DNA from 4 places in the Moritella sp. 36 genome. Region 1 is predicted to be linked to each of the others. Evidence: predicted binding sites of a transcription regulator. Region 1 holds the regulator's gene; each other region holds the start of a gene.
The links. Region 1 encodes sigma-54, which starts transcription at its own class of promoters, with help from an activator protein. Its sites were predicted from a motif close to GTTGGCACGNNNNTNGNNT; they were not measured.
Positions count from the first base shown of each region.

Region 2: a site for sigma-54 is predicted at 5,349-5,367, ahead of HWV03_RS18560 (4Fe-4S dicluster domain-containing protein). Genes of this name have one in related genera too.
Region 3: a site for sigma-54 is predicted at 3,297-3,315, ahead of hmpA (NO-inducible flavohemoprotein). Genes of this name have one in related genera too.
Region 4: a site for sigma-54 is predicted at 4,189-4,207, ahead of HWV03_RS05745 (nitrate reductase). Genes of this name have one in related genera too.

Region 1 is NZ_CP056120.1:232,549-240,695, forward strand. Features, by position in the region: gene yjgA (ribosome biogenesis factor YjgA) at 1-113, opposite strand, end outside; gene pmbA (metalloprotease PmbA) at 239-1,579, shown strand; gene mgtE (magnesium transporter) at 1,684-3,042, opposite strand; gene rapZ (RNase adapter RapZ) at 3,192-4,055, opposite strand; gene hpf (ribosome hibernation promoting factor) at 4,198-4,485, opposite strand; gene HWV03_RS01090 (RNA polymerase factor sigma-54) at 4,517-6,034, opposite strand; gene lptB (LPS export ABC transporter ATP-binding protein) at 6,084-6,809, opposite strand; gene lptA (lipopolysaccharide transport periplasmic protein LptA) at 6,825-7,286, opposite strand; gene lptC (LPS export ABC transporter periplasmic protein LptC) at 7,309-7,869, opposite strand; gene kdsC (3-deoxy-manno-octulosonate-8-phosphatase KdsC) at 7,866-8,147, opposite strand, start outside.
Region 2 is NZ_CP056120.1:4,201,441-4,209,587, forward strand. Features, by position in the region: gene HWV03_RS18545 (formate dehydrogenase subunit alpha) at 1-2,662, opposite strand, end outside; gene HWV03_RS18550 (twin-arginine translocation signal domain-containing protein) at 2,675-2,878, opposite strand; gene HWV03_RS18555 (TorD/DmsD family molecular chaperone) at 2,901-3,500, opposite strand; gene HWV03_RS18560 (4Fe-4S dicluster domain-containing protein) at 3,525-5,234, opposite strand; gene HWV03_RS18565 (DUF3306 domain-containing protein) at 5,508-6,134, opposite strand; gene HWV03_RS18570 (DUF3305 domain-containing protein) at 6,124-6,606, opposite strand; gene HWV03_RS18575 (formate dehydrogenase accessory sulfurtransferase FdhD) at 6,810-7,700, shown strand; gene HWV03_RS18580 (helix-turn-helix transcriptional regulator) at 7,697-8,147, shown strand, end outside.
Region 3 is NZ_CP056120.1:2,283,800-2,291,946, forward strand. Features, by position in the region: gene HWV03_RS10265 (hypothetical protein) at 1-168, opposite strand, end outside; gene HWV03_RS10270 (hypothetical protein) at 514-1,542, shown strand; tRNA gene HWV03_RS10275 (tRNA-Val) at 1,775-1,850, opposite strand; tRNA gene HWV03_RS10280 (tRNA-Val) at 1,872-1,947, opposite strand; gene hmpA (NO-inducible flavohemoprotein) at 2,043-3,233, opposite strand; gene HWV03_RS10290 (GNAT family N-acetyltransferase) at 3,520-4,047, shown strand; gene HWV03_RS10295 (GNAT family N-acetyltransferase) at 4,154-4,654, shown strand; gene HWV03_RS10300 (NAD(P)/FAD-dependent oxidoreductase) at 4,738-5,970, opposite strand; gene norR (nitric oxide reductase transcriptional regulator NorR) at 6,253-7,872, shown strand; gene HWV03_RS10310 (MATE family efflux transporter) at 7,994-8,147, opposite strand, start outside.
Region 4 is NZ_CP056120.1:1,240,841-1,248,987, reverse strand. Features, by position in the region: gene HWV03_RS05755 (hypothetical protein) at 1-396, opposite strand, end outside; gene trhA (PAQR family membrane homeostasis protein TrhA) at 753-1,439, shown strand; gene HWV03_RS05745 (nitrate reductase) at 1,469-4,141, opposite strand; gene HWV03_RS05740 (phospho-sugar mutase) at 4,384-6,105, opposite strand; gene HWV03_RS05735 (LysE family translocator) at 6,428-7,057, opposite strand; gene HWV03_RS05730 (PhzF family phenazine biosynthesis protein) at 7,223-7,432, opposite strand; gene HWV03_RS05725 (putative quinol monooxygenase) at 7,452-7,727, opposite strand; gene HWV03_RS05720 (BCCT family transporter) at 7,950-8,147, opposite strand, start outside.

The DNA of each region.
Region 1 (8,147 bases):
TTAAGCGTCTCGGCAATTTCAATTTTGTTTTCTGCACGACTTTGATATAGCTCGTCGTCTTCAGCACGTCGGTAAGACTTTTCGCTGGTAATATTCCGTTCTTTTACGCTCATAATATTCTTTTTCAAAACGATTGATATGTTAATTGTATCAGTTTATTGCTAATTGCGCAGTTGCAGCAGGAATTTTTATCGCAACATGGTATGCTTAATCCAGTATAACTTATTGAAACGAGCCCATGAACTTAAAACAGCAAATTACATTAGAACAAAATAAATTGGAATTAGCCGTTACTCAAGCACTCGATATCGCGAAAAAGGCAGGCGCGACAGATGCTGAAGTAGCTATTTCACGACAAACTGGTTTGTCTGTGAGTACACGCATGGGCGAAGTTGAAAATGTTGAATTCAACCATGACGGCGCATTAGGTATCTGTGTATACCGCGGTCAACGTAAAGGGAATGCATCAACCTCTGATTTAAGTGAAGCGGCAATTCAAAGCACCGTTGCTGCGGCGTTAGATATCGCGTTACATACTGCAGAAGATGAATTTGCTGGTCTTGCTGATCGTGACCTGATGGCGTTTGAACCAGAAGACCTAGATTTATGTCACCCAATTGAAATTGAACCTGAGTATGCTATTGAACAAGCTTGTCTCACCGAGCGCTTAGCCTTGGCGCAAGATTCTCGTATTGTGAACAGTGAAGGTGCGTTTACCAGCCATAGCAGCATTAAAGTTTATGGGAACAGTCATGGTCTCGTGAATGGCTATGCAAGTACCCGTCATAGCATGAGTTCGGTATTGATTGCAGAGCAAGACGGCGCAATGGAACGTGATTACGGCTATTCAATGGCGCGTGACGCAAGTAAATTGTGGACACCAGAGCAAGTTGCTATCGAAGCGGTTAATCGTACTGTGGACCGTTTAGGCGCGCGTAAAATCGATACCTGTAATGTACCAGTTATTTTTCATCATGATGTTGCAAGTAGCTTAATGGGTCAGCTGGTAATGGGTATTAGTGGTGGTAGCTTATATCGTAAGTCATCATTCTTATTAGATAAGTTAGGCGAACAAATTTTCCCTGACTGGTTAAACATCCAAGAACGTCCGCATATTAAAGGTGGTTTAGCATCATCTATGTATGATGCTGAAGGTGTGCGCACTAAAGATTTAAATGTTGTAGAACAAGGTATTTTAAAGAGCTACCTATTAACCAGCTACAGCGGTCGTAAATTGGGTATGCAAACAACTGGCCATGCTGGTGGTATCCATAACTGGAATGTCACAGGTAAAGGCGAAACATTAGGTCAACTGTGTCGTCAAATGGGCACTGGTTTATTGGTGACTGAACTGATGGGGCAAGGAGTGAATATTGTAACGGGTGATTATAGCCGTGGCGCCTCAGGTTTCTGGGTTGAGAATGGTGAGCTGCAGTATCCAGTACACGAGATCACGATCGCAGGTAATTTAACGGATATGTTCAAAAATATTGTTGCAGTCGGTAACGATATCGATGTTCGTAGCAGTATTCTAATGGGCTCTACACTATTAGAATCAATGCAGATTGCAGGTAACTAATATCCCCTAGGTTTAAGTGAGAAAGCCTGTGTCATGATGACACAGGCTTTTTACGTTTATAGGCTATTAACTTTACTTTCTGAACTCTGCTTTCGTTATAAAGGTTAACCGTAGACTAGTGTTGCCATGCCTAAGAAGGCAAATAGACCGACGACATCGGTAACGGTGGTGAGTGCCATGCCGCCAGCTAAGGCAGGATCGATATTATATTTCTTCATTGCCAGTGGAATGACCACGCCTGCAAGCCCCCCCATCGCCATGTTGATAAACATAGCGCCACCAATGATCAGCCCCAGAGATGGATCGCCTTTCCATAATGATACTATGATTGCAATAGATATTGCCCAGATAGCCCCGTTCAGTGCGCCAACCATGGCTTCTTTACCAATTAACCAACGGCTATTGTCGTCATTAATATGACCAACCGCCATACCACGAATAACCAATGCGAGGGTTTGATTACCGGCAATACCGCCCATGCTTGGCACAATGGTCATTAAAATAGCAAGTGTAGCGAGTTGTTCTAAGGTCGCTTCAAACATGTTAGAGACGGATGCAGCAGTCAGTGCGGCAATTAAATTAACCCCAAGCCAGAGTGTTCGACGTTTGGTACTTTGTATTACTGGCGCGAAGGTATCTTCATCGTCATCCATACCGGCCATACCCATCATGTCATGCTCGGCATTTTCACGAATAATATCAACCACGTCATCGATGGTAATACGTCCGAGTAGTTTACCTGAGTCATCAAGTACTGGCGCAGAGATCCAGTCATGACGTTCAAACAGCTTGGCAACCTCTGAGGTATCCATATGTGCAGGTAAGGTTTCTGCTTCGCGATCCATAATAGTGCTAATCACACTGTTTGGATCTGTTGTTAATAACATGGCTAAGGGCACATCGCCAATTAAGCGATCATCTTTATCAACCACGTATAAAGTATCTGTGGCATCGGGTAATTCACCGCGTAAACGGATATAACGTAAGATCACATCGACAGTCACATCTGGTCTTAAAGTAATGGTATCTGTGTCCATGATACTGCCAGCAGTGTCTTCTGGATACGCCATCGCTGTTTCTAAACGTTGACGATCTTGGGTATCCATTTGGGTGATAACTTCTTGATAGATACTGTCTGGTAGGCTACGGAGAATATTGGCTAAATCATCAGTATCGAGCCCCTCTGTCGCAGCGACAAGGGACTCCGTATCCATCAGTTTGAGAATACTGGTTTTGGCATCTTCATTAAGTTCGTCAAGGATTTCACCTTGCATTTCAGAGTCGGTCAAACGCCACAGTACTTTACGGCCTGCTGGTGGCGATGATTCCAGTAATAACGCAATATCACAAGGGGGCGTTTGGTAGAGCATTCGTTTAACGTGAATGAACATACCACTATCAAGTGCTTCGTTCACTTCGCTTAAACGTAGGTGTGTGCTGTCATGCTCCATCTTTTCTGGCATATGTCGTCCCCATTCTTATTATTCTTCTTCTGCAAGACCTTGCTTGCTGGTGCTGCGTAATTCTAGCTTAATCTGTATTTATAATCAGCATTAACAATAAAGTAAAATAATTAACTGTTTAGATCGTTAACGCCATTGCAAATGAGTACCTAGATAGTTTTATGTTTATTTTTTTCTAAGGTTTGATGGCGAGTTTGCACTACACGATTTTGTAGTTTAAAGCTCTTTGCTAATTGTTCAGCAATGAATACCGAGCGATGTTGGCCGCCTGTACAACCGATAGCAACGGTGACATAACTGCGGTTATTTTTTTCTAACATTGGCAACCAAGTCGTGAGTAAGTTTTCAATCTGTTGTGAAAAGCTCATTACATCAGGCTGTTGGCTCAGGTATTTAATGACGGGTTCATCAAGACCTGTGTAAGGTTTTAATTCTGGGATCCAATGGGGGTTTGGTAGAAAACGGACATCAAATACATAATCGGCATCCATAGGTAGGCCATGTTTAAAACCAAATGATTGAAATACTAAGACAAGTTGGTTGTTTTTCTTTCCTAAAATACGTTCTTTAATCTGTTCACTGAGTTCATGAATATTGAGTTCAGTAGTATCGATTTTTAAATCAGCAAGTAACGCTAAAGGGCTTAATCGTTTTTTTTCTATTTCAATCGCTTGTGATAGAGATAGCTCATCTTTTGTTAACGGATGAAGGCGTCTGGTTTCACTATAACGTTTGATAAGGACTGACTGGTTAGTATCAAGAAATAAACTAGTCAGATCGGTGCTCGTTCTTAACTCTGTAATTATGTCGTTTAATTCTTTTTTTTCTGTCGGTAAATTACGGACATCAATACTCACTGCCACTTTTTCGGTTTGGTCATTTAAGGTTTTTAGCAGTTGTGGTAGTAATTTTACTGGTAGGTTATCTACGCAATAGTAGCCTAGATCTTCAAGCACGCGTAATGCAATTGATTTACCAGATCCTGACTGGCCGCTGACTATTATTAATTTCATCTTTTATCCTCACAGCGATATAAAATAATGGGTTCATTATCCCGCAATTGATTTGGATATGATATGTTTTAATTATGTCAGAAGCATTAATACCTAAAGGAAAAAGTGGTTTTCCTTTAGGTTATCTGTGGCGAGATTAAAATTAATGACGAATCAACTTCTCTTTATGCTTAATCACTTGGCGATCGAGCTTATCCAGTAAGCCATCAATTGCGGCATACATGTCATTGTGTTCATGCACGGCAAAGATCTCCCCCCCATTTAAATGTATTTTTGCTTCTGCAATTTGAAGTAATTTTTCGACATTTAAAATCACATGGATATTGTTTATATGATCAAAATGCCGTTCTAATTTGGAAAACTTGCTATCAACATAATCTTTCAGTGAGTCTGTAATGTTTACATGTCTACCGGTTAAATTAATTTGCATATATGTCTCCCCTATGAAGGTTGGATTAGCCTTATAATAGGCTTTTACGCTGATTAGACGGTGGTATACTTAGTGCCTCCCGATATTTTGCAATCGTACGTCTAGCCACTTTGATACCTTGATCAGCAAGTAAATCAGCAATCTTGCTGTCACTTAATGGTTTAATGACATTTTCTGCCGCGACCAATTTTTTTATTAATGCTCGAATAGCGGTTGATGAACATTCTCCGCCATTGTCAGTACTTACATGGCTTGAAAAGAAAAACTTAAGTTCAAAAATACCGCGTGGTGTATGCATAAACTTCTGCGTTGTTACCCGTGAAATGGTTGACTCGTGCATTTCCACTTCTTCGGCAATATCATTTAAAACCATAGGTTTCATGGCTTCATCGCCATACTCAAAAAAATCAATTTGTCGTTGAACAATACTTTTAGTTACTTTTAGTAAGGTTTCATTACGGCTATCTAAGCTTTTAATAAACCATTTAGCTTCTTGTACATGCGTTCGAATAAACTGCCCATCGCTGCTACTACGATTGCTTGTCGACAAGTTTGAATATTCATTGTTCACTTTTAATCTTGGCACAATGTCAGGATTTAACTCGACTACCCACTGATTATTTTTTTTCTTTACTAAAACATCGGGAATTACATAAAGCCCTTCAGTCTGATCGATAACATTGCCAGGTCTGGGTTCTAGACTCTGAATTAATTGCATGATCTCTTTAAGCTGTGGTTCTTTTAATTTTGTCTTACGGCTTAATTGACGGTAGTCGCGATTGCCTAATAAATCCATGTGAGACTGAATTATTTGCTGACATTCTGTTAACCAAGGTGTGTTTTTAGGTAAATGCTGGAGTTGGATCAATAAACATTCTTGTAATGAACGCGCTGCAACGCCGATGGGATCGAAATGTTGAATACGCTTTAATACTGCTTCTATTTCGTCTAATTCAACTTGCTCTTCACTATTTTCTTTACTACTGTCGCTAAGTTCTTGGTGACCGTTATTGACGCTAGACAGGATGTCTTCACAAGTCTGATTAAGGTAGCCATGATCATCAATGCCATCAATAATCGCAACGGCAATAGCACGATCAGTGTCAGAAAATGGGGTTAATTCCATTTGCCACATGAGATGCTCGTATAAGCCTTCGCTGGTCTCACCTTGATAGACTTGGTCTAAACCATCAATACTGCTACCCGCACTGCTGTGAGTCTGTATTTGAGGGGTATAGACATCATCCCAATTACTGTCATTAGGCAATTCATCTGGCATGGCTTCACTGGCGAGCGCATCACTAACTTCTATTTGGCTGGCATCGGTAACTGCGTCGTTATTATTTGGATTATGCTCATCACTACTTTCTGTATCGTTTGCTTGAGCTGTGTTGGGATCTTCTTGTTCCAGTAGCGGATTACTGTCTAATGCTTCTTGAATCTCTTGTTGTAACTCCAAGGTCGATAATTGTAATAATCGAATCGCTTGTTGCAACTGTGGCGTCATTGCCAGAGATTGACTCATACGAAGTTGTAATGATGGCTTCATCTAACGACTACTCTCTCTTCCTTAAATGCGGTAACGTATCAATATCAAACTATAGTCGGAATTGATCACCAAGGTATACTTCTTTCACTTTTTCGTTGGATAAAATCTCTTCAGAAGTACCAGATGCGATCAAATGTCCATGGCTCACAATATAAGAGTGTTCACATACATCGAGTGTCTCACGTACGTTATGGTCGGTAATTAATACCCCTAAACCACGATCGCGCAGATGTTGAATAATTTTTTTAATATCACCTACCGAGATTGGATCAACGCCAGCAAAAGGTTCATCTAATAAAATAAACTTTGGATCTGCCGCAAGCGCGCGGGCAATCTCAACACGGCGGCGTTCACCACCCGATAAGCTCATGCCTAAACTATCGCGAATATGGGTGATATGGAACTCTTCTAATAATTCTTCTAACTTTTCTTCACGTTCGAAACGCGTGAGTTCAGTTCGTAACTCTAAGATTGCCATGATATTTTTCGTTACCGATAAACGACGAAAAATAGACGCTTCTTGGGGTAAGTAACCAATACCTTGTTGTGCACGAATATGCATTGGCTCATGCGTTAATTCTTGGTCATCAATGAAGATTTGTCCATGATCTCGCTTAACCAAGCCAACTACCATATAAAAGGTGGTGGTTTTACCTGCGCCATTAGGCCCGAGTAAACCAACAATTTGGCCTGATTCAACTTCGAGACTCACATCTGACACAACTTTTCGTTTGTTATAACTTTTTGCTAAGTGTGATACTTTTAAACGTGCCATATGAATTCATCTACTCTAATTAGTTTTGTTGTCTTCAGGAGTGAAAATAGTGATCACTCGATCAGATTCATGCTTGCCGCTTTCGGCTATCATTTCTTGTTTGTCAATTTGGTAGATAATCTTGTCACTTTTAACTTCGCTATCAGCTTGGCGTAAATGTGCATTTTTTGACAAGATTAAGCGTTTTTTACCTAGCTCGTAGCGGATCTCATCTGCTTCGCCATTAATTTTCTTACCGTCATCAAGCTCTTGATAAAAAGTGGCTGGCGACCCTATGGCAATCATTACTTCTGTGCCTTTTTCGCCAGAGCTTAAGACCGTGAGTTTATCGGCATGAATTAATGTCGTCCCTTGAGTCACCACGACACTATCATAAAATATGACTCGGTTCTCTTTAATAAACACTTCTTGACGTTTGGCATTAACGACTACATTCTCTGTAAAATCAGACTCTAATGCGAGGGCTGAATTACTCATGAATAATGTTAATAGTAAAACTTTATATTTTTTCATCATTAGTATAAATCGCTTCAACTTGCTTAAGGATAGTCATGTATTCTTGCTTTAAATCACCTTCAAGTCCGACACCTGTTTGATGAAATAAGTCCCCTGAAATGGTAATTAACTGATCGCTATGCACCAAATTTTCGGCAAGCTCTAATTGTAAATAACTGGTAGTAATGGCATCAATATAATCATTTTTTTTCATATTCTTGATGACAACATCGTTTCGTAGTGTTGCCACGTCGTCGCTACTGAAGTTACCTTCTTTTGCTTTGATTTTCCATGTCGCTTGTGCATTTTCATCATAAATAATAATAACGGGGTTAGTAAACATTGTCATGCCTAACTCACCATAATGCTCCATGCTATCTGCAAAAATGCGACGTATAATTTTTCCATCAATACTAAATTCAACGCTACGTAGTATTTGAGCGGTGAAATCAGGCTGATATTTGGTTGACTGTGCCGTTGCAGACTCGTCATCAGGCGAAAAAAAACGCCAAATACCAAGTGCACAAAGAAAGAGAATCACAATTCCTATGTTTTGGCGGCTCATACAGAGGTGCCCTGTGCTTGGTCTAAGATCCCTTTGGCCAATAGGATTAGATCTGCTAATTCTCTTACTGCACCAAAGCCACCACGAATAGAGGTGCTAAAGTCAGCACTTTTTTTAACAAGCGGGTGGGCATCGGCAACGGCAACACTGAGTCCACAAAGATTCATTACTGGTAAATCAATGACGTCATCACCAATATAAGCCACATGCTCTGGCGATATTTTTAGTTCTTCGAGCAGCATATTAAATGCGATCACTTTGTTGTCTTGGCCTTGATA
Region 2 (8,147 bases), 1.1 Mb from region 1:
TAACACGACGTGTAACCATTGCTTTAACGTGAATACGGCCTTTTTCAGCACCTTCAACCCACACCATTTCGCCATCTCTGAAACCTAAATCGTTAGCATCTTTTGGATTAACTTCAACAAACATTTCTTGCTGTAATTCAGCTAACCATGGGTTTGACCGGGTTTCATCACCACCGCCTTCATACTCAACCAAACGGCCAGAAGTAAGCACAATCGGGTATTCACCTGATACATCTTTATCTTGGATTGATTTGTATAATGTTGGCAGACGGAACATCGCTTCACTGTCATTCCACGTTGGGTAATCAGTCACAAGATCACGACGCGGTGTGTATAGCGGTTCACGATGAAGCGGTACTGCATCTGGGAAGGTCCATACCACAGCACGGGCTTTGGCATTACCAAATGGGATACAACCGTGTTTAATCGCCACACGTTGAATGCCACCCGATACGTCGGTTTTCCAGTTTTTACCTTCTGCTTTTAGTTTTTCATCCGCAGTCAGTTCATCCCACCAGCCAAGTTGCTTAAGTAGTTTGTCACTGAACTCTGGGAAACCACTTTCTAACTCACAATCTTTTGAATAACTGTCGACTGCTAATAAGCTTTCGCCATTACGCTCAACACCAAAGCGTGCACGGAAATTACCGCCACCTAGGGCAACAGGTTTCGATGTATCATAAAGAATATGGGTACCTGGGTGTTTCATCTCTGGCGTGCCCCAGCATGGCCAAGGTAGACCATAAGTCTCACCGTTAGCAATACCACCTTCAGCTTCAAGAGTCGTTTTGTGGAACGTATGCCAGTTTTTCTGATGATCTTTTAGACGTTCAGGACTTTGGCCTGTGTAGCCAATCGTCCACATACCTTTATTGTATTCTCGAGTAATATCTTCGATAACAGGTTGGTTGTTCTTCACTTCAATATTTTTAAATAATTGATCTGCTAAACCTAATTTTTTCATTAGCAAATACATGATCTCATGATCAGGCTTTGATTCGAATAATGGTTCAATTACTTGGTCACGCCATTGAACTGAACGGTTTGTTGCAGTAACAGAACCTGTTGTTTCAAATTGCGTCGTCGCTGGTAGCAAATAAACATTATCAGTACGACCGTTCATCACAGCTGCAACACCAGGATACGGGTCAACAATAACCATCATGTCCAGTTTGCCCATCGCTGTGCGCATTTCTGGTCCACGAGTTTGTGAGTTAACCGCGTGACCCCAATAGAACATGGCACGAATATTATCGTTTTGCTCGATATTGTCTTTATTTTCTAATACACCATCAATCCAACGTGATACCGGAATACCGGCATGGTTCATTGGTTTTTTACCACGGTAAGCATTTTGATCAAAGCGGCCTTTTAGCCACTCATAATCAACATCCCATACGCCAGCCCAATGCTTCCAAGCACCTTCAGAAAGACCGTAGTAACCTGGTAAGTTATCAGCTAATACACCAAAGTCAGTCGCACCCTGTACGTTATCGTGACCACGGAAAATATTAGCACCACCGCCAGGTTTACCCATGTTGCCAAGCGCAAGTTCAAGGATGCAATATGCACGCGTATTATTATTACCCGTTGTATGCTGCGTCCCACCCATGCACCAAACAACACAACCTGGACGGTGTTCAGAAAGCAGTTTCGCCGTTTCATAAACATCCGCTTCTGATACACCAGAAACACGCTCTACTTCAGCAGGTGTCCATTTTGCAACTTCTGCACGTACATCGTCCATGCCGTAAACACGTTGGTGAATGAATTCTTTATCTTCCCAACCATTTTTGAACACGTGATATAACACGCCCCAAACGAAAGCAACGTCAGAACCCGGACGTAAAGACACATAGTGATCTGCTTTTGCAGCAGTACGGGTACGACGTGGATCAGCAACAACAATCTTACAGTTGTTCTTTTCTTTCGCGATAAGGATATGCTGCATCGCGACGGGATGCGCTTCAGCAGGGTTTGAGCCGATAAACAAAATTGATTTACAATTATGCATGTCATTTAGCGAGTTAGTCATCGCGCCATAACCCCAGGTATTTGCTACACCCGCTACTGTTGTCGAGTGACAGATACGAGCTTGGTGATCGACATTATTAGTGCCCCACATCGATACCATTTTACGGAACAAATACGCTTGTTCATTGTTATGCTTTGCTGAACCTAACCAGTAAACAGAATCAGGACCGGACTCTTCACGGATCTTAAGTACTTGCTGGCTGACTTCTTCAAGTGCTGTTTCCCAGCTCATTTTAATCCATTTACCGTTAACCAGTTTCATTGGATATTTAAGACGTTTCGCACCATGGCCGTGTTCACGTAACGCGGCACCTTTCGCACAGTGACCGCCCGCATTAAACGGATGATCAAATGCGGGCTCTTGACCAGTCCATACACCTTCTTGTACTTCGGCATAAATACCGCAGCCCACAGAGCAGTGAGAACAAATCGTACGTTTAATTTCAACGGGTGATTCTGGATCGACAGATTTCGCTTCAGCTTTTTTCATCATGCCCGGTGCGAACATGCCAACACCGACGGCACCACCAGCGGCAGCAATTGAAGAGTTACGCATAAACGAACGGCGCGAAATACCCAGTTGTTTTTCGTCCTTGTTGACCGTATCGGAACGTTTAGTTAATTTCATTTAGAGCTCCGCTTATAGAGAATCGTAGTAATCACGAATGTGTTTAGTTTCATGGTAACCTTTTGTATTTTTCTGCTTATCTTTCTGTTCTCGCGTGTCGACAGATGCATTAACAGAGGTTGATACACCTGTTGCAATCGCACCTGCAGCGACACCTAAACCAATATTTCTTAACAATTGGCGGCGGTTTTCATCCGGCTTATTTTGTTTACTCATCCAGTTTGATCCTCTATCGTTATTATTTTTTTACGTCGATAAAACGTATTTTTTCAATACTTAAAAATTGCAAAGCTAGCTCGGCGACGGCGCTATAAAACACCGCGTTTTTCGCCACCTTTAAATCTTGGCAAAAACGCTCAAACCAGGTATCTATATGACGATTAAAAAATTCAGCTTGTACTTTTTGATTACTTTCTGCGACTAACATCGTCATGACTTCGAGCAATGCAGCAATATGATCTTCCGGTTCTTTCACGTCTTCATCGCGTTGAAAACCCAGCTTTTTCAAATCATGGCGTAAATGCGCTAATGGCATTTCCATTAATGACCCGGTGAGGAACCAAGAACCAAACGGCACGATCTCACCGTGGCCAATACCAATAAACAAATCTTGGTATTCATCTTCAACCGCGGTTAATAAGGTCTTTTGTGACGCGAGTTTTAATAACGGCCAAGCTGCCGACATTCCCGTGGTTTGAATGAGTTCGTTCGGTGCATCCACATCTAAATTCGCTAACCAATCAATGACGTCAGCATCCGGTGCCTTACGTAATAGATGAGCAAGTAAACTATAGATATCGATACGTAATCTTGTTTCTTCAGCAACTGGCTGTGACATGTTTTGTGTTTCCATCATTTCGTTTTACACTCGCAACTGACTTGTTGGATCATCAGCCATGTCAGAAAAAATATCGCGTACACGACAGTCTTCACACATAGATAAACGGCGAATAGCATCACCCTGAAATTGTGAATGACCTTGTAATTTCTCGGTCAGCATTTGAATCATCGATGCTGGCGCAAATGCTTTACCGCAACTTAAACAGCAAGCAGGCTCTTCTTCATGGATCATCACGGTGTTTTGGCGGCTTTCAGCATCCCAGTTAACACCCGGTTTAAGACTAATCACTTGCTCTGGGCAAGCTTTTTCACATAAGCCACATTGCACGCAATCTTGCTCTTTGAACTGCAAACCGGGGCGTCCGCCAACAGCATGTAATGCACGGGTTGGGCATACAGCCACACACCCCATACATAGCGTGCAATCATCTGTTTTACATTCAACACTACCGTAAGGTGCATTTTCAGGTACGCTAGACAATGTTGGTCTAACTGTGCTTTGCGCATGCAATCTATCTAATGCACTAAACAATTTCTCACGCTTAGTCCCTGATAATTGCTCGGCTAATACACCGCTATCCATCACTGCGATCTTGTTATCTACCACAGGCAACAAAGATGCAGGGAACGCCACAAATTCAGCCGCGGAGCTAAGTTCAAACAAGCAAATGCGATCTGCTTCAAAACCAAGTTCAGTTAAGAAGTTATTCGCGATGGCTAACTCATCTTTTAAAACGCGGTCAATTGTCGCAGGCATGTAAGCAATATTCGTTGCTAACAGTACTTGATGCGCACCATAAATCAGCGCGCTAAACCATGTATCGACACCCACAGTTGCTAACTCTTCCAGTGCAATCGGGATCACATTCGATGGTAATGACGGTAATTTCGCTGCAACGTTTTCTTCATCACGGTTACCAAAGAATAAGATCGTCGGCTTTACACCTCCCGCCATTTGATAACTGTTTAACAAACGATAAATGAAGTTCTGGGTTTTCTCTGGATCTGGTAATGCATACGTGATCGCTTCTGTCGGACAAGCCGTTGCACAAGTACCAACCCCCTGACATAAGAACGGGTTAATCTCGATCGCATGGCCATTACTTGATAACGCACCCGCTGGACACGCATCAACACAACGTGTACAGCCGCTCACACCACGGGATGAATGTGCACAACTGTCATTATTTAAACGGAAATACTTAGGCTTATCAAACGTACCAAGCATGTCAGGTAAGGTTTCAATCACATCTGCAATCGCCGCTTTACCACTGCCGACAGGGTAATAACCAGGTGCAGGGATCTCGGTGTTGATAATGCTCTCGGCACTCATATCAACCACTAAATCAAAGCTATCACCACCGATAGTTACTTCCGCTAGATTGACATAGGTATCAAGTAATGTACCAGCTACGCGGCAATTCACTTCGAATGCGCCTAAGTAACCTTTTATTGTTACGTCATTACTAAAAAATACCTTAATGTCATTACTTGTTTTCGCCGTGTTTTCAGCTGCCTGCGAAGTCGCAAGGAGTGTCACTGAATTAAGTGTTGAAAATTGCGGGGCCAGTGTAGTAATAGTATCGTGCGGACCAATGATCAATAGATTCCCTCGGCTCTCGTAAGAGACCGTTGGCGGGATCAAATTCGATAATTCAACCGTACCAGCGATTGCACTTAAGCGTGCTTGACCATTGCTATCTGTAAATGTTTCTAGAATACTTTTTAACATTGCTATTCCTGTATACTCGTCACCGCAAAAATTGGTGCCGATTAAACTGCGAGTTTAGTGCCCGAAGCTCTTTCTGCCGTACGGTTTTTACCGTACTTTATGCTGTAGCTAATAGAGCAATAACCGAACCAACTTTTAACGGAAAAAAATGACCTATAAAGAACTAAAGTCAGATAAGGACAGTTGATGTACTTCCAACTGAGACATTTTGTCGCTACAAATGATCACGCCTGTATCAAATTGTCCCGATTAAAATAAGGGTTATTAGTCCCTTTATGTCTCACCTTGCTGAATAATTTTGTGATGTGGCTCATCGCAGCCTTGCGATAATTTGAAATCTTCCGTGACGGGTTCAACTGTTTCATCTTCAACAGCTGACATTTCTGCTTCTTCTGTTCGTTCAATACTGAGGTCTTCTACTTGCTCAGGTTCTTCTAATACTGTCTTAACCCAACCACGTAACTGCTTTGCGATACTATCGTCGAGTTTAGGGATATTAGAAAAGTCTTCAGTATGATCGTCCATATCACTGATATAGTTGAATTCATCTGAATGAAACAATTTAGCGAGCGCCGCTTTTTTTACTGATTTATCAACCCCCTGCTTTAGAAATGAAACGACGCCGCTGTCAAATGTCACACTATCTGCATCTGCAATTGTTAATACGTCATCACTGCTCTTGTCTGCAATATCGCTCTGCTTATCTACCGCATCATTCGTCACTTTATCTAGCGTAACGGCTTGATTAATTTCTGCGTTAGCATCATAAACTGGCTCAGAAAATTGCTTAGATTCAGTTAATTCTTCAACGGCTTCATTCGTTTCCGATAACGTTGTTGAAGCTTTGTCTTTAGCCGTCAGAGAGCGGCTAGACCAACGTTGAAAAAAGTTAGTTGCCACTTGAACGTCCTTTTTTATCTTTATAACGTTTCTTTTTAAATTCAATCAGTTCGCCATGACGCCCAATGAATGCTTCCATCCAAGCCTGAACTGGTAAGGGCATTTGAATATGTAACACTTGATAATCGCCATCCATGTAACTGCTTGCGACACTTTGCGCGACAGTGATAAGTAACGGCGATAGCTGCTCATTATTTTCTTCACAAACAATAAACAAATGCGGGTCTTGTGAACTGAGGTTAAAACGATAATCAGTTCGTTCATCGCGGTATAACGTTAATACACGCTCATAACAGGTGCCAGTGCTAGCATCGTCTTGCGTGTGGTTGTGATCATATAATTCGACATTATCAATAGACCAAGACAGCGTCGTCCAGCGTCCAATTTGCTTTTCTTCAGAGCAAAGACGAAACCTGATTGGCCAACTTGATTCGTCTTTTTCTAAGCGCTTATGTTCATCAATTTGTTGCACACATGCTCCTTTATTCTATTTTTATAATTATTTAGTATTTTTATAATTTCTTATATAACGCACCCTACTCAGCAAAATTTAGACCAAGTTCAAGATAAGTGACAAATAAAATGGTGATACCCAAGTTACTTCAAGGTGCAGGGTATAAGTTGGAATGAACTTTGCTTACCTCTTGATAGATATATAAACCAGCAGGACTTCCGATGCCGCAATTACCAAAAATAATTAAAACCAATTCTTCAGTTGAGCACACTATGACCGTCGACATCATGGATGAATATGGCGATACTATGACCAAAGAGATCGCGTGTGAACATCCGCTAACGATTTACTTAAACTGGGTAGAAATCGTAACAGTGATGACGCTCGGAGCCCGACCTGCCGACCTCGTGCTTGGATATTTAAAAAACCAAGGTTTCATTGAAGACATTGCCGCGATTGAATCAGTAATTATTGATTGGGATACAAATTCTGCAGCCGTGATCAGCCGTGAAAATACTGATGGTTTAGAAGATAAGTTATCGAAAAAAACCGTTACTTCAGGCTGTGGTCAAGGCACCATGTTTGGCAATGTAATGAAAAAACTAGAAGGTATCACACTGCCACAACCTAGATTACGTCAATCAAAACTCTATGGTTTGTTAGAAGCATTAACTCACCACAACGCAACTTATAAAGCGGCCGGTGCAGTGCATGGCTGTGCAGTGTGTAAAGACACCACTATTTTATCGTTTGTCGAAGATGTAGGCCGTCACAATGCAGTTGATACCTTGGCTGGGGAGATGTGGTTAAAAGGTCAAACAGGTGAAGATAAGATCTTTTATACTACAGGCCGCCTCACGTCTGAGATGGTGATTAAAGTAGCGCAAATGGGGATCCCGGTATTATTATCCCGATCTGGTGCTACACAAATGGGTTACGACTTAGCAAAAAAACTGGGTATTACCATGGTTGCTCGCGCTAAAGGTAATCGTTTTCAAGTATATAACGGTATGGCGAACCTGATTTTAGATGTCAAAGGCCCTGACGCAGAAGCACTTGCACAAACAGCATCACAAGAACAATCATCAACACTAATCGGTAAAAGTGCATGAGCGAACACTTCCCTGCTTTTATGAATGTAAAGCAAGTCGCTGAGTATTTAGACCTGAATGAAAAAAAGGTCTACACACTGGCTAACGATGGTCATTTGCCTGCAACGAAAGTAACGGGTAAATGGTTATTTCCCAAAGCGATGTTGGATAAATGGCTACTGGAATCTTGCCATAACGGCGTACTGAATGACCGCTTACTCATCGCTGGTTCTGATGATCCACTCTTGCAACTCGTCGTGGGGAAGATGGCACAAAAGCTTGGCAGCACCGCACTGGTTGGTTATACCTCAACAGGCACTCGCCAAGGTTTAGCCATGCTCAGTAAAGGCCATGTGGATATTTGTGCGATACACTGGGGACATGCAGAAGAAGCAAGCTTACGTCACCCTGCATTATTACAGCAATATCCAGGGCATAAAAACTGGGTGCTGATCCACGCCTTTGAGC
Region 3 (8,147 bases), 2.1 Mb from region 1:
TGAACCTTGACAGCCATTAATACCAACGAGGAAGGTTTGTTTTGCTTGTTTTTGGTGCGCTACGATACTTAACAGTGCACTCGAAAAATTTTTTGATGCATGGGTTAAATAGTTTGCATCCAACTGGTGGCGCTGAATGAATTGGTCTAATACTGGCTTTGTCTTCATAGATCACCACTTTCTTTGAATTCACTGAATTTATATCATCAATAATAACTACAACATTTAAACAGTTTTTAATAAATATTTAAATAACTAATTATTCACATTCAACAACTATGCCAGTCTTAGTTCTAGTTATTTCTTGTTAATTGATCTGGATCTAATAATTTAATGGGTTCTTGACGTGTTAGGGCTGTGTGTTCTTCTGCTACTGAATAGCGGGTAAGATGAAGTAGGTCGATTAAGTGTTAGGAATAAGGTAAGCTGAAGCCTGTTAAATATTTGAAGTTGATTATGTTAAGCTTAACATGTGGTTAATTTGCATAATCTAATATTGAGTAGGATAAAATAATGTCATCTTTGGAAACGAATCGTTTACTACAAGATAAAATACTAAACGACGATTCACATGCTTGCGCTGTTAAACAGCTAAGTAACTTGGGTATCTCGGGCTTGATGACACTTGAAGCGATAGAATTCCAGATCCTTGAACTTGATGCTGTTCTCGTTAGCTGTCAGCAATTGCAAGATAGCTATTCACCGTTAATCACAAGTTTACCATCAAGGTTACATATTTGTTTTCAAGGTTCTGCAACCAGTCGCGAACAGCTTGCAGCATTGGTGAAGATTATCGAAAGTGCGCCACAAGCACTGTGGTCGTTAAGGGATGATAGTTTTAATTGTTATGAAATGGACTTTCGTTTGGCTGAATTACAACAGCTGTTAGCCATTTTAAAACCGTTAAATAAGAAACTCGCGCCGTTTGTAAATACTCATAAGTTAGGGTCTGCGAGTACACTGAGAAATCTTCAATGCTGTTTAGATAATGCAGGGATGTTTTGTTGGTTCTCATCTAAATGGCGTAATGCTAAGCAACAAGCATTAATCCTCGCAACAAATGAACAGCTAAAGCTTGATGACATTAAGCTGTTATTTCCAGCCATGATCAAATACGCTAATACTCAAGCACACTTTGATGAGCTGTTTGAACAAGCACCGATCTTAGCAACGTATCACAAGGGGTTGAATACTGATGTTGTGCCCCTGCTGGCGGTGCGCGAATGGTATAAAGATGTTGAGTTTGCAATGGCGGAGCATTTTGTGGGTGAAGCAGGGATCTTAGAGGGTTTATCTATTATTGATAAACAGAAAGCAGATAAGCTAGTTAAAATTTATCACGCAAGTTCAGTCTTGGTGATTAACAGCATAGATAAGCAAATGAGTAAGTTAAGATTAAGTTTCCCTGGTTATGAAGCTCTGCAACACGTTGATGCAGACTATGTCGCTGCGGTGTCTGAACTAAAAGCGATTATTGTTAATCAGTTAAGTGTTTTGAACGATGCGGGTGTTGATAGTCGTTCTTGTTTATCTGAGCTTTGAAAGCGCGGGATTTAAACACTTAATACCAAGAGTGTTGATCAGTATTGAAACTTTGCTAAGCCGGTTTGCACATTAATTGGTTTAGCGGGTTTGCTGTGTATGGGTTTTGCTAAAACCTGTGGTGGTAATGCCTTCAAGCTTAATGTTAACTATTCTCGATGCACTTCAAATATAACAAACTCTGAATTTTAGATATAAAAAAACCTCGCTCATTGAGCAAGGCTTCATTATTTGGTGCGTCCTACAAGATTCGAACTTGTGACATCTAGCATGTCGAGCTAGCGCTCTACCAACTGAGCTAAGGACGCGTTGTTTGTACCATTAAAAAATGGTGCTCGCTACAAGATTTGAACTTGTGACATCTAGCATGTCGAGCTAGCGCTCTACCAACTGAGCTAAGCGAGCATAATTTGGTATGTCGTTAAGACGAGACAAATATTAGCCCGCATCCAAATTATCGGCAAGTCTTTTTTAAATAATATCAGTCCTTTGCTTTAAAACTAAGCAGTTGGGTTGATATTTAGATCTTCTGACGGACCGAAGAATTCAAAATGGACATTTTCAGCCGGGATCCCTAATTTTGGTGCGAAGCCATTCATTGCTTGCATGAAAGGTTTTGGACCTAAGAAATAGAATTCTACATCACGATCATCACCGATTTTGTCTTCAAGCATGGCTAAGTTGATGAAACCTGTTGCATCTGGTTTACATTCTGATGTTGCATCACTGTAAACGAAGTAGGGTTTGATGTTTTCGTTTTCAGCTGCAAGGTTTGTTACATGGTCACGGAATGCATGTACCTTGGTGTTCATTGCTGCATGAATAAAGTGAATAGGGCGGTCTGTGCCTTTTAAGCTATTTAGCATGCTTATTGCTGGAGTAATACCAACGCCACCTGTTACCAGTACAACCGGTTTGTTGTTGTCTTTTAGGATGAAGTCGCCCGCAGGTGCTAATACGTGCAGTGTGTCACCCGCTTGAATACGATCGTGTAGGTAGTTCGATACGGCGCCACCTTCTTCACGTTTAACACTGATACGTAAGTACTCTGAGTTTGGTGAATCAGATAAACTGTATTGACGACGTGTTTCTTCACCATCAATGTTTAATACTAAGCCCAAAAATTGACCCGGTGTGAATGAAGGCGCTGGTTCACCATCGGTTGGCGTCAGGTAGAATGACATAATGTTATCGCTTTCAGCTGCTTTTGTAGTTACTCTAAATTCACGTTCACCACGCCACATGCCTTTTTCTTCTTCATTAGCAGAGTAAACAGCTTCTTCTGCCCCGATAAGTAGGTCAGCGAGTTGCCAGTATGCAAGTCCCCAAGCATCAATAACCTCATCTGTAGCGGCATCACCTAAAACAGCTTTGATCGCTTTTAATAAACATTCGCCAACAATTTCATAATGCGCAGGTTGAATATCAAGAACAACATGTTTATTTACAATTACACTTACCGCTTTTTCTAATACTGAAAGATTGTCAATATTAGCTGCATAAGCAACAAGTGCATTAGCTAATGCTTTAGGCTGAGCATTACCTGCTTGGTTTTTTTGGTTGAAGAAACGCTTTACTTCTGGATATTCTCTAAACATCAAAGGATAAAAATGCGCTGTAATATCATTGGCATGAACAGAAACAGCAGGGACAGTCGCTTTGATAATATCAATAGTGTGTTGCGTTAACATATTAGCTACCTTGTATAGGTTAGTGAAATAAATTGATCTACATCAATCTTTATGTTTGTTCTATTGCAGTAGTCGTGCCAAGTTTTTAAGTTGTTGTTTTTAATTGGTTTATTGTTTTTACTATGAGTTCGTTGTTATTATGACACGCGTATTTAGTTGTCAATAACACAACGCGGTGTCCAAATGACAACTGCATGTGTGTGAACTAAATGGAATTAAGTTTAATGTTCACCCGGTTTACCTTGTTGCCTGAAATTGCTAAGATGTTGTTCATAAAGGAGTTAAGATGAAATTGAATGTTACAGATGGCATCGAATTACTTTCTCTAGAGGAAGGTGATTCTTTAACTATATTAAATTTAGTTGAATCCAGTCGACCCCAATTAGGGATGTATCTCTATTGGGTTGATGGCGTCCGAGATGAAGTATCCGCTCATAAATACATAGTAGAACGTTTACATAGTGGCTTGCCAGGTTCTCGATGGTTCAAAATAAAATTCAATGCACAAGTTTGTGGTGTCTTTGCTATTAAGTCTATTTCAACTGAGAGTGGTGTTGCTGAGGTCGGCTATTGGCTATCACATGCTGTGCATGGTAATGGAATCATGACTAAAATCATTGCACATTTACCTTCTTTTTTGTTAGAGAGTACTGATGCAAAAATAATTGAATTTAGGTGTCTTGAAAAGAATATTGCGAGTATTAGTGTGGCAAAAAAATCGGGTGCGGAGTTAGTGGGTTCAATACCTAACTACATGAATGCAGGTAATGAAAATCAGGACTTACATATATACCAGCTGCAATTGCAAGCCTGACATATAGCAATAGGTATCACGCATTGATAATTTAAGCGCTAATAACCACCTGTAATGGTTGACTTACTTTGCTTTGGCCGGATACCTCATACAGCGAAGGAACAAAATGAAATTGATAATTAGAGACGTTCAAAAAGAAGATTCACAAGGAATTATCAACATATTGAACCCTATCGTAGAGGCTGGTCTTTATACGATTCTCGACACAACCTTTTCACTTGAAGAGGAAGAAAAATTTATCCAGGACTTCCCTGAAAGAGGGGTCTTTAATGTTGCAGTCAGCTTAGAAGAATCAAACGTTGTAGGCTTTCAAAACGTAGAACCTTTTGCAACGTATACCCATGCCTTTGATCATGTCGGCATCATCGGCACCTATGTTGATAGTAGCTATAGAAGACAGAGTATTGCATCCAGCTTATTTAACGCCACGTTTGAACGAGCAAGATCCAAAGGTTATGAGAAATTGTTTGCTTATGTTCGGAATGATAACCAAGATGCATTGGCAACCTATCTAAAACAGGGATTTGAAGTTATTGGCATAGCTAAAAAACACGCTAAGATAGATGGTAAATATATAGATGAAGTGCTTATAGAAAAACTCTTGTAGGGTAATTTTAAAGTTTGGACTCAATTATTGTTGAGCTCAATTATTAACCTTCCTCAATGACTGAGGAAGGTTTCGTTATTGACTTAAGACTTGCAAAGCTCGGCAACGACTTTCAATCGACGGGCTGGTTCTGCGACAAACGGATTGGTTTTATCCCACGCATAACCTGCTAAAATCGAACAGATCATTTGTTTGATCTTCGGATTAGGATTTTCGTGTAAAACCACATCTTGGAATTCACCACTATACCAGCCTTCAACATAACAACGGAATGCGTTAACACCGGTCATGAGCGTATCTGAATACTCCATTTGCCAATTAACGGTTTCATTGTTGAACTGTTTTATTAATAAGTCAGTTGCAAGCTCAGCTGATTTCATCGCAATCGTCACACCAGACGAGAATACCGGGTCTAAAAACTCACCCGCATTACCAAGCAAAGCATAATGGCGATCAAACAACTTAGTCACGTTAGCAGAATAACCCATGATAGAGCCACAAGCGTTAGGGTAGTTTGCTTGTGCAAGTAACGCCGCTAGGTTGTGCTCTTCTTTGGCTAATTGCTTTAACGCTTCAATGTGGTCATCAGGATAGTTGGCAAAGAATTCTGGTTCACCTACTACACCAAACGAGCAACTTCCATTACTAAATGGAATGAGCCAATACCAAACCTTACTGTCGTCTGGATGCACGGAAATTAAGATCTTATTACGGTCAAAGTGATTGGCAGTAATGTTATCTTCAATATGGGTAAAGATAGCGCGTCTTGGAGGCAGAGTTGATGGTTCTTCCAGTCCGAGTAAGCGAGGCAATACACGACCAAAACCGCTGGCATCAAGGATAAAATCAGCTTCTATTTCATAGCTATTTTGATTTTTATCTAAGACGGTTAATAATGGTTTTTCTCTCCTAATATCAACGTTTTTAACTTCGTGCTCATAGCTAATCGTGACGCCTTGTTGCTCTGCACAATCGGCAAGCAATTTGTCAAAGTGTCCACGCTGTACCTGGAATGTAGTACCTTCACCTGCGGTGTATTTATCGGTGAAATCAAACTCAGTGTATTTGCCAGAAGCATGAAAAGCAGCGCCATTTTTAAATTGGAAACCAGCAGCGTTGACAGCATCAAACATATCGGCTTTTTTAAGTGATTCCATACACGCTGGCAATAAACTCTCGCCAATAGAAAAACGTGGGAATATTGATTTTTCGATAATAGTTGCGTTAATGCCTTGCTTGTTTAGTAGTGCAGCAGCGAGCGAGCCTGAAGGGCCTGCGCCAATAATGACGACATGTGCTGGTTGTGTTGAAGACACAAAAATTCCTTATTATATCGAGTATTAGCTCGGCAGATTGAGTTAGTAAAATATTTTATATGCTGATTTTATCACATGTTCGATACTTGGTTAAAATCTTTAAGTAAATCGATAAATATAGTTGATATAAATCAAGCTAGGCTGGTGTATTTATAGCTCTAAGGTGGTTATTTAACTCCTTGCTTTTTATAAAAATATAATTGTAGTATTTTATGTTGTCACTATGACTACTCAGTGCTATAACTAATACTTATTGAATGACCGATTTAAGGACTAGTTACAATGGAAAATCTCCGTTTTATCGAGAGCATAGATACGATTATCTATGACCTTTCTCGAGAACTACCTAAGCACCAAAGATATAACCGATTATTGCAGTCATGGCGGGATATTTTTTCATGTGACGCGTGTGTATTACTCAAGCTGGAAGGCGATAATTTGGTGCCTAAATCGGCTAACGGTTTACAAATAGAAGCAATGGGGCGACATTTTCCCATTGCAGAACATCCAAGATTTGAGCAGATTCTAGCTAACTACGAAAATGAAGTACAAAAAAAAGTACTCCGTTTTGATGCTGCCTGTGATCTACCCGATCCTTATGACGGCTTGATCCAAACGCCAGATGGACAACTTAATGTCCACGATTGTATGGGCGCGGTTTTAGTGATTGATAACAAGCCGTGGGGTATTGTCACTATGGATGCGCTTAATCCACAACGCTTCGATTCTCTCGACCCACAAATCCTGAATTCCATGATTGGCTTGACCGAAGCTGTGATAAAAACCGCCAACTTAATCTTTGCATTAGACCAAAGAGTGCAACGCCAAGAGCAAGTGACTGCGAGTTTAATTAGCGAGAAGTTCAGTGAGGAAATGATCGGCTCAAGTTCAGCGATGAACATGCTTAATTTAGAAATAGACTTAGTGGCTGACTCTGACTTAGCGGCATTAATATATGGTGAATCTGGTTCGGGTAAAGAGCTAGTCGCGCGTCGAATTCATATGGCATCAAAACGTGCCAATGAAGCATTAATTACAGTTAACTGCGCTGCATTACCCGAAACCATGGTCGAAAGTGAGCTATTTGGCCATGTCGCTGGTGCATTTACTGGCGCAACTAAAAACCGTTTGGGTAAATTTGAACTTGCCGATGGTGGCACGTTATTTTTAGATGAAATTGGTGAATTACCTATGTCTATTCAAGCCAAATTATTACGCGTTATTCAATTTGGTGAACTCCAACGTTTAGGCAGTGATAAGCCACATAAGGTTGATGTGCGTTTAATTACAGCGACGAACCGAGACTTAGCGAAAGAGGTTGCAGAAGGACGTTTTAGAGATGACTTATACCATCGCTTAACTGTGTATCCCTTAAAAGTACCAAGCTTACGCGAACGTGGTAACGATATTTTGTTATTAGCAGGTAATTTCCTTGCTAAGATCCAACGTAAAGTCGGTATTAATAATTTAACGTTAGCCAAAGATGCAGAGCGTGCATTATTGGCGTATGAATGGCCAGGTAATGTGCGTGAGCTTGAGCATCTATTAAGTCGAGCCTCGTTACGTGCAGCAGCTCGTAACCGCAAAGATGAGCGTGTTGTGATACTCGAAAGCAGTGATTTAGATATACAAACAGCCAATGATAGTAATCAATTAACGTCTTCTTTATCGATGAATAGATCGGCTGCTATGTCGGTTGATAGCAATGTTGAACAAGGCGAAATTGTGATTAGCCCGAGTGCCAATGATAATAACCTAAAACAAATAACCGACGATTTTCAGACTCAGTTTATCAAAAGTATGTTAGCTGAAAATAATGGTAATTCGGCGGCAACGGCACGCGCGATTGGGGTTGATAGAAGTAATTTACATCGCTTGATGAAGCGACTTGATATTCAGTAAGCCATCGCGTTTACTTGATTAAACGTCATCGAAGTTGTATAAAAAAGGCGGTAGTGATCTGAATCACTACCGCCTTTTAATTATTTTATTATGTTTAGTACTAACCAAACAGCAATATTGATTAGGCTGCTGTCGCTAACTCAACTGTATGATCTTGCGTTGTTTTCTTATAAACACTTGCAAGTTTAATCGATAACAATATTGCCGCCATTGTTAGACCTGAAATAAATCCAATCCAGAAACCAGCTGCGCCCATTGCTGGTACAATTAAATCT
Region 4 (8,147 bases), 1.0 Mb from region 1:
AGTATCTATGTTAATAATGGTGCGACTGTCACGGTTTCCCTGGTTGTTACCGCAATCCATAACAAATAGATTACCGGAATCTTGCGCTAACGATTCCCAGTCATAGCTGATGACGTCATTGACATAGACCTGTTTAATAACCTTCCCTGTTTTCTCATCTATTTGATATAAATTAGCACCGTCCCCACTATCATTAGCCGTCCAAGTTTGCCCGCTAAATTGAGCCAGCGAAGAGCTTTCCTTCACACTATTTTGTAGTGATGTTTGTATTTGGATCTCAAGTACAGGATAGTTTTGCAGAGGTCTTGACCAATAAAAGTGGCCTATGACAGCAACAACGCCTGCAATCAATAAGCCCCACACGACTATTTTCGATGTCAATTTCAATGCTGTCATAATTATTCTCTGCTATTTTCTGTGATATCAATGATCGAACTATCTAAAACCTTCATTTTAAAATAAAAGTACAATTATATATACCCAAGCTACTTCAAAATACAAAATCAGCAAATCGAATGGAGAAAATATTCAAGGCTTGAAGTCGAGGATACCTTCGTTCGGCTGCCCTGCTCGTCTCTGGTATAGCATCAGAGAAGTAACTTGGGTATAGCATTGATAATAGTCCTTAATATTATAAAAAATCATTTTATAATATTTTAAAAAAATAGAATGAATTTATTGCCTTTAAATTAAAATACTTTAAGCGTACACTTGTACGTCTAAATGGTAGAACAACTAAACGAGGATGATGTATGCCAGACAGTGCTACACCAATAATAACGAATATAGGTACGGTAGCCGCCCCTTATAGTGTAAAAGAAGAAGCCGCGAACACTTGGTCTCATATCATCGGTGCATTACTGAGTATCGTCGCGCTTATCGTACTATTAGTACCCTCAATACAACAAGCTGATCCTTGGCGTATTACCAGTTTTAGTATTTATGGCATCTCGATGTTTTTATTATTTTTTGCATCAAGTGCTTACCATTATGCAACGGTTCCAGCGACTAAAGCAAAATTAAAAACTCTCGACCATTGCGCTATTTTCTTGCTAATAGCTGGGACTTACACTCCACTATTACTCATTGAATTGCGTGGTGTATTAGGCTGGAGTATCTTTGCTGTGGTCTGGTCAATGGCGATATTTGGTATCATAGCTAAAATCTATTGGGCTGAACGATTTAAGAAGGTATCGCTGTTTTTCTATCTTATTATGGGTTGGTTAATTGTTTTTTCTGGCGATGAATTATTAGGTAAACTCGCCACCGGCGCACTGTATTGGCTGATTGCCGGTGGACTTGCTTATTCAATTGGCGCAATCTTCTATGCCAATAAACGTATTCCGTATAACCACGCTATTTGGCACATATTCGTGTTACTCGGTAGCGCTTGCCACTTTGTGACAATTTACCTTTATATACTGCCAGCAAGCCACTAATCCGATGAGTTAAATCTCTTAGCAATGAATTAACTCACCAGGGTAATGGCAATTTCACAACTTGCCATTACCCGTTTAATTTCGGGAATACAAGAACCACACCCGGTCCCCGCTTTGCTGCAACCGCTAACAGCTTCAACAGTATCAGCGCCTGATTCGACGGCTTTAATAATGTCATTCTCCGTCACTTGATGACATGCACATATCATACGACTTGACGGGGTTTCCGCTTCTCCTTTTAGCGTTGCACGTAAACCGACATCCGGCGTTAACATGGTTAAGCTGGTTAACCAAGAATCATCATCAACATCATTAGCAGGGGTTACCATTAAGCTGACATCCAAATTGTCCTGAAAGCTCATAGCAAAACGGTATTTCTGTTCGGCTGCATTGTTATAATCAACTTGCTTGGTCATATAGCCATTATACAAGGCTAATTTTAATTGCTGAAAGAAAGTCGCAGGCTCAGCAACACTCGCAAGATAATATAAGAAACCTTGCTCTAAACGACGCTCAACCCAATAATCCACCATAGGTAATATCTTAGCAACTTGTAAACGACGTTGACTCCATAACGCAGCACGAGATGAATGTGACCACGCACTGACGCTCACGGGAGTATACTTGTTTTCCGGTTGTCCAGATAACGGATCGGTATGTCCAGCTACTAAACTAGAAATAGCACCTGCACTGGCGTTTTGACGACTCCAATGAATCGGTAGAAATAACTCACCAGGGTTTTGGCTCACCGTGGCATGTGTACGTACTAGAAGCTTACCTTGTAAACTTTCAACCGCAACTAAGCTACCGTCAACAAGACCGCGTTCGGTGAGATCTTGTGGGTTAATCGACAATAACGGTTCAGGCATATGACCGTTAAGTTTTGTTGCTAACCCTGTTCGGCTCATGCTGTGCCATTGGTCACGGTTACGACCCGTATTTAAAATCATTGGATAATCTTTACAGACTTCACTTGCCGCTGATTTGTAATAAAGCGAGATGAAATTAGCTTTACCAGACGGTGTTGAAAACTGGCCATCAGTGAATAATCGCGCTTGTGACTCGTCACCATGTATTGGCCACTGCATAGGCTGGTGCTCTTGATAATCTTGTTCTGCTAATACCGCGATATCTAAACCTCGCGGTAAAGTTTCTTGTTTAAATCCGGTCATCTGCGCATATTCAGAAAATACGTCTGCTTCGCTGTCAAAACTAAATGCTTTACCAAACCCCATGCGTTTGGCTACCTCAGCTAATAACCACCAATCGGCTTTTGCTTCACCCACACTCGGTAAGAAACCACGTTGACGCGATATACAGCGTTCTGAGTTAGTCACGGTACCGGTTTTTTCACCCCACCCCTGCGCAGGTAACAATACATCGGCACAGGCGATGGTATCTGATTTAGCAATACAATCAGAGACAACCACCAGCGGGCAATTTAATAACGCCTGCTGAATTTTGTCAGAATCCGGTAAGCTTACAACAGGATTGGTACCCATAATCCAAATTGCTTTAATCTTGCCTTCGTGCACTTGGTCAAACATATCAATAGCTTTGGCACCAGTATTTGTCGCCAATTTATCGGTATGCCAGAATTCACTCACCAGTGCATGACTTTCTGGGGTAAAATCCATGTGCGCGGCTAGCATACTGGCAAGGCCACCCACTTCACGGCCACCCATGGCATTAGGCTGACCGGTCACAGAAAATGGACTAGCGCCCGGTTTACCAACACGGCCTGTCGCTAAGTGACAGTTAATAATTGCATTTACTTTGTTCGTACCACTGGTCGACTGATTGACACCTTGACTAAATAGCGTCAAGGTTTTATCAATATCAGTAAAACGACGGAAAAAAGCCATCATAATATCGAGTTCAAGATTACAGAATTCAGCCAGTTCAGCCCAACTTGGTGTTGATTGATAAGCAGACGCGAGTGCTTCTTCAAAACCTTCGGTATGTTGAGCGATATAATTGAGGTCACATGCATTTTCTTGATCAAGAAATTCTAACAAACCATTGTAAAGTGCGACATCCGTACCCGGTCGAATAGCTAAATGCAAACTCGCTATATCACAGGTGTCCGTGCGACGCGGGTCGATGACAGTTATTTTCAAATTCGGATTTGCCATTTTCGCCTGTTTAATACGGCGGAATAAAATGGGATGACACCAAGCGAGATTCGAGCCCACTAAACAAATATGTTCAGCTTCTTCAATATCGGCATAACAGGCAGGTACTGCATCTTCACCAAAGGCTCGTTTATGAGCGACAACAGCAGAAGACATGCACAGACGTGAATTAGAATCAATATTACTGCTGCCGATGAAACCTTTCATCAATTTGTTGGCAATATAGTAATCTTCGGTAAGTAACTGACCCGATACATAAAAGGCTACAGCATCAGGGCCGTGCTCGGCAATCACTTTGTTAAACGATGATGCAACATAGCTTAATGTGGTTTCCATACTCTGCGCTTGGCCACGAATATAACATTCGGTAAGACGTCCTTCTGGGACTAGGGTATCGGCTAGCGTTAATCCTTTAGAGCAAAGATTACCTAAATTGGTTGGGTGTGATTCATCACCACGAATAGTAACGGAGTTATCTTGATTTACTTGCGCTTCGACACCACAACCGGTACCGCAATAAGGACATGTCGTTTTAACCCACTTGGGTATTTGTTTTAGCTTCTGCATATGTTCATCCTTGTTTACGCATATTCATATTCATTTATATATAGATAAAGCAAAAATTCAGCCAAGTCTATAATTTTGGGGGAAGTAGGCGTAGATCACAAGGAAAATGTATTTAAAATACGTGAAAATAAGGGTTACAGTAAATTTTAGTACTTTGAAATAAGGTTTTAAAGGACGATAGTAGTGCTTGAAATAGCTAAGCGCACCAAATTAGTGCGCAAAATCATAATAATAAAATCGACTTACTGAGGCAATGATGCCTGATGAACCAAAATAAAGGCATCCATCTCGGCCTGAGCTCGAGCCTGAACACTATCTAAACTATCTTCAGCGGTCATGGTTTCGACCACTTCATAATAACATTTGATTTTAGGTTCAGTGCCTGACGGCCTAACAATAACGCGCGAGCCACCTGCTAACTTGAAGATAAGCACATCACTAGCAGGTAAATCAATTGACTCTGTAGAGCCATCTTTAAAGATTCGTAGACCGCTGCTAATATCATCCGTACTCAAAACCAGTTTATTAGCAATCTCTGTCGGTAGATCTTTACGCAGACAATCCCCAATGTTCGGCGTCGTCGGTTGAAGGGCTATACTCACCTGAGTGTTTAAGTGAAACCCATGCTCACGATAAATCTCTTCTAACCGATCCCAAACAGTCTGTCCTTGGCTAGCCAACTCTGCCGTTAACTGGGCAAATGCCACAAGTGCAGATAAACCATCTTTATCCCATACCATAGAGCCAACCATATAACCTAAGGCTTCTTCATAGGCAAACAAACACTGGTTATCATCACTTTGCTCAGCCATAGCCACATTCGTTAACCACTTAAAACCAGTCAGGGTTGTCAAACAAGTAGCACCTAGGCTAGCTGCTACTTTCGATAATAGACTAGAGGAAACAATAGTTGTGCAGGTTAAACGATTATGTTCACTTGCGTGGTTCATGAGGTAATGACCCAATAATACGCCGACCTGATCGCCAGTGAGCATCTGATACTTACCAGTCTCTGTACGCACAGCCACAGCAAACCTATCTGCATCAGGATCGTTAGCACAAGCCAGCGTTGCATCATGCTTCTGCGCCTCGGCAATAACAAGATCCATCGCACCTTTCTCTTCAGGATTAGGGAAATTGACTGTCGGAAAGTCTCCATCAGGCTCTCGCTGCAACGCCACTGAATAAACCTGAGATATCCCTGCATCGTTAAGCACTGTTTCGGCCATTTCGGCGCCAACACCATGCATGGCAGTATAGGATAGGCTCACTAACTCTGGCCGGGTATGATTCTGCAGCACAGCTGCATCCTTTATCCCTTGGCGGTAGCTTTGATAGTAATCATCCTCCAGCATAATAAGTCGACCTTCAGCACACGCGGCTTCAAGTGTCAGTAAACGAATACTTTCTGTTGCTGCCTTATCTATACATGCTGCGATTCCTGAATCATGAGGCGGAATGATCTGTGTACCGTTACCCCAATATACCTTATACCCATTATACTGAGGCGGATTATGGCTAGCAGTTACGACAATACCCGCAGCGGCATTAAGGTGAGTTACCCCAAATGCAACTAACGGTGTCGGCGCTACCTTACTGGTCAAATAAACTTTAATTCCCATTGCAGCGAGTACACCTGCAGCATCGTGGGCAAACTGCTTTGAATCATGGCGGCCATCGAATCCAATGACAACACCTCGAGTCTCAATATCTTTTACCTGTTGTTTAAGGTATGCACCTAAACCCGCAGAAGTTTGTTGTACTACTAAGCGATTCATTCTCATAGGACCAGCGGCAACAATACCTCTAAGCCCAGCAGTACCAAATGCGAGCCGTCCCGAAAATCGTTGCTGCAACTCAGCTTCATTATTGATATCAAGAAGCGCCTGCAATTCCTGTCGAGTACGGGGATCGGGATCGCTTTTAATCCAATGATTAACTTTAAACTTTAAATTTGTATCCATAATTCACTTCACCTGATATCAATTGTACTGCCCAGCCAAAAACCCGACCAGCAAATGAAAATAATTATCATTACACTAAGCCTAGCATCCATAGAGAACAAGGAAATTTTCACTTTAGAAGAAAAGGTAGATAAAAAAATATGATATTAATCATCATAGGTGGATTACTGCTCAAACAAAACAGACAAGATTAAATAATTTCAGATCGTAACGGCATAAGTACCCGCTGAGGCACCTGGAGAAGTCAAAAATTTGCCATCATCAAATACCAAAGCTAGAATTTTCATCGTGTTTTCTTTTGTGGCTACAGATAAACTTAATATTACTTACTTATCGCCAAATACGCACCTGCTGCGATCATAATACTACCAGCACCTCGGTTTAATCGCTGATGTGCCGCTGGTGTCTTTAGCATTCCAGCCATTCGACTCGCACCTAAAGCGATCAACATCAACCCAGACATCAAGGCAATCGATGACAAGACGGATACTAACGCAATATCTTGCGCCGTTAGTACGGTCAGATCGATAAACGTTGGCAAAAATGAAATATAAAACAAGATCACTTTCGGGTTTGAGGCTGAAATTAAAAAACCTTGAGTAAAACTCGCTAACATTGCTTTTTCTTTCTGCGCTGTTGTTTCAGCTTGAATGTCACTTTTAATCTGAGGTAAGGCTTTCAGCATTTTATAACCAAGATAAATCAGATAACTGGCACCTAAATAACGAATAGCGGTGAATACTTCGGACCAGTTCTCAGCAATGGTAGCAAGACCCAAACAGGCCAATATTAGATAAAGCACATCACTACCAATCATCCCCATTGCGAGCATGATACATTTTTTGGGGCCATCGACCATGGCTCGCGCCAAGATCGCGAATACACCCGGTCCAGGCGTGATACCAAAAATAAATATCGCGATAAAAAATGTAATTGCAGACTCAAGTGACATTTACAGTTCCTTATAAATAGGTTTTTTTATAAATGATTCAGCACAATAAAAATGACTACATCATAGCCATTCATCGAACCGATTTTATTCGCGACGCCACCCACTTTAACACTGGTTATCTTAGCGTCCTGAAACCAACAGATGCTGTGATAATCGACGCACAATTCATCGCCCTGCCTTGTTCAAAAATATAGTCATTGGTGGTGGTAAAAAAGACACCTCAAAATCGACTTCATCATTCGACACAAAGGCCGTTTCAGAATAGCCAACCGCTTGCGCTACCTTTAGCTTTTGCGCATCTGATAGCTTATCGGCATTAAGCACCACGCCCGCAGGGTTGCCACCAGAATCTCCTTTCTCTGTATTCACTGACATATTGTTAACCGATTATAACTTACTCAAGTATCTCATAATGTCTTTCTACATTAGCGGCAGCCTTGCCCCACGCTGAGTTTTTAACCCTAGCTTGGTGCTGATCAAACGCAGCCTTATTAATGAATTCTTCATACACATCGAAACGGTTAAGGTTAATTTCAGATTGAGTGACGTTAAACATCAAGCATCCTGGTTCATTACGCGTTAACTCTTTATGACTTATTAGCGCTTTCTTAACCGCAGACAAATCAGCCGTCGGGACTATGATAAATCCTTTTAGAATTACTTTATTCATCCATATCTCCGTGTGTATTTAAAATAACCCATATCCTAAAATATAACGTAAAACACACCGTTGAAATTATAATGCGTGAAATTTGCGATCTGACTAGAACAAAAAACGGCCTCAAGCATACATTTGAGGCCGTTGGCGTTCACCAAATGACATTTTAAAAGATGCCATTTTCAAACTTAAATTTAATACTTAAGCTTTAACACTTAACTTTCAATTCAGTTTTTACTTGTATAAATGGCGCTCTGAGTTCAGACCTTTAATGAGGCTGACACACATGATTAGCAATACAAACGTAAATGGTAATGCCGTCGTTACAACACCGGCTTGCAGAGCTTGTAGAACTTCCGTACCACCCACCCATAGCATAACACCCGCAATTGTACCTTCTACAGTGGCCCAAAAAATGCGTTGTGGCACTGG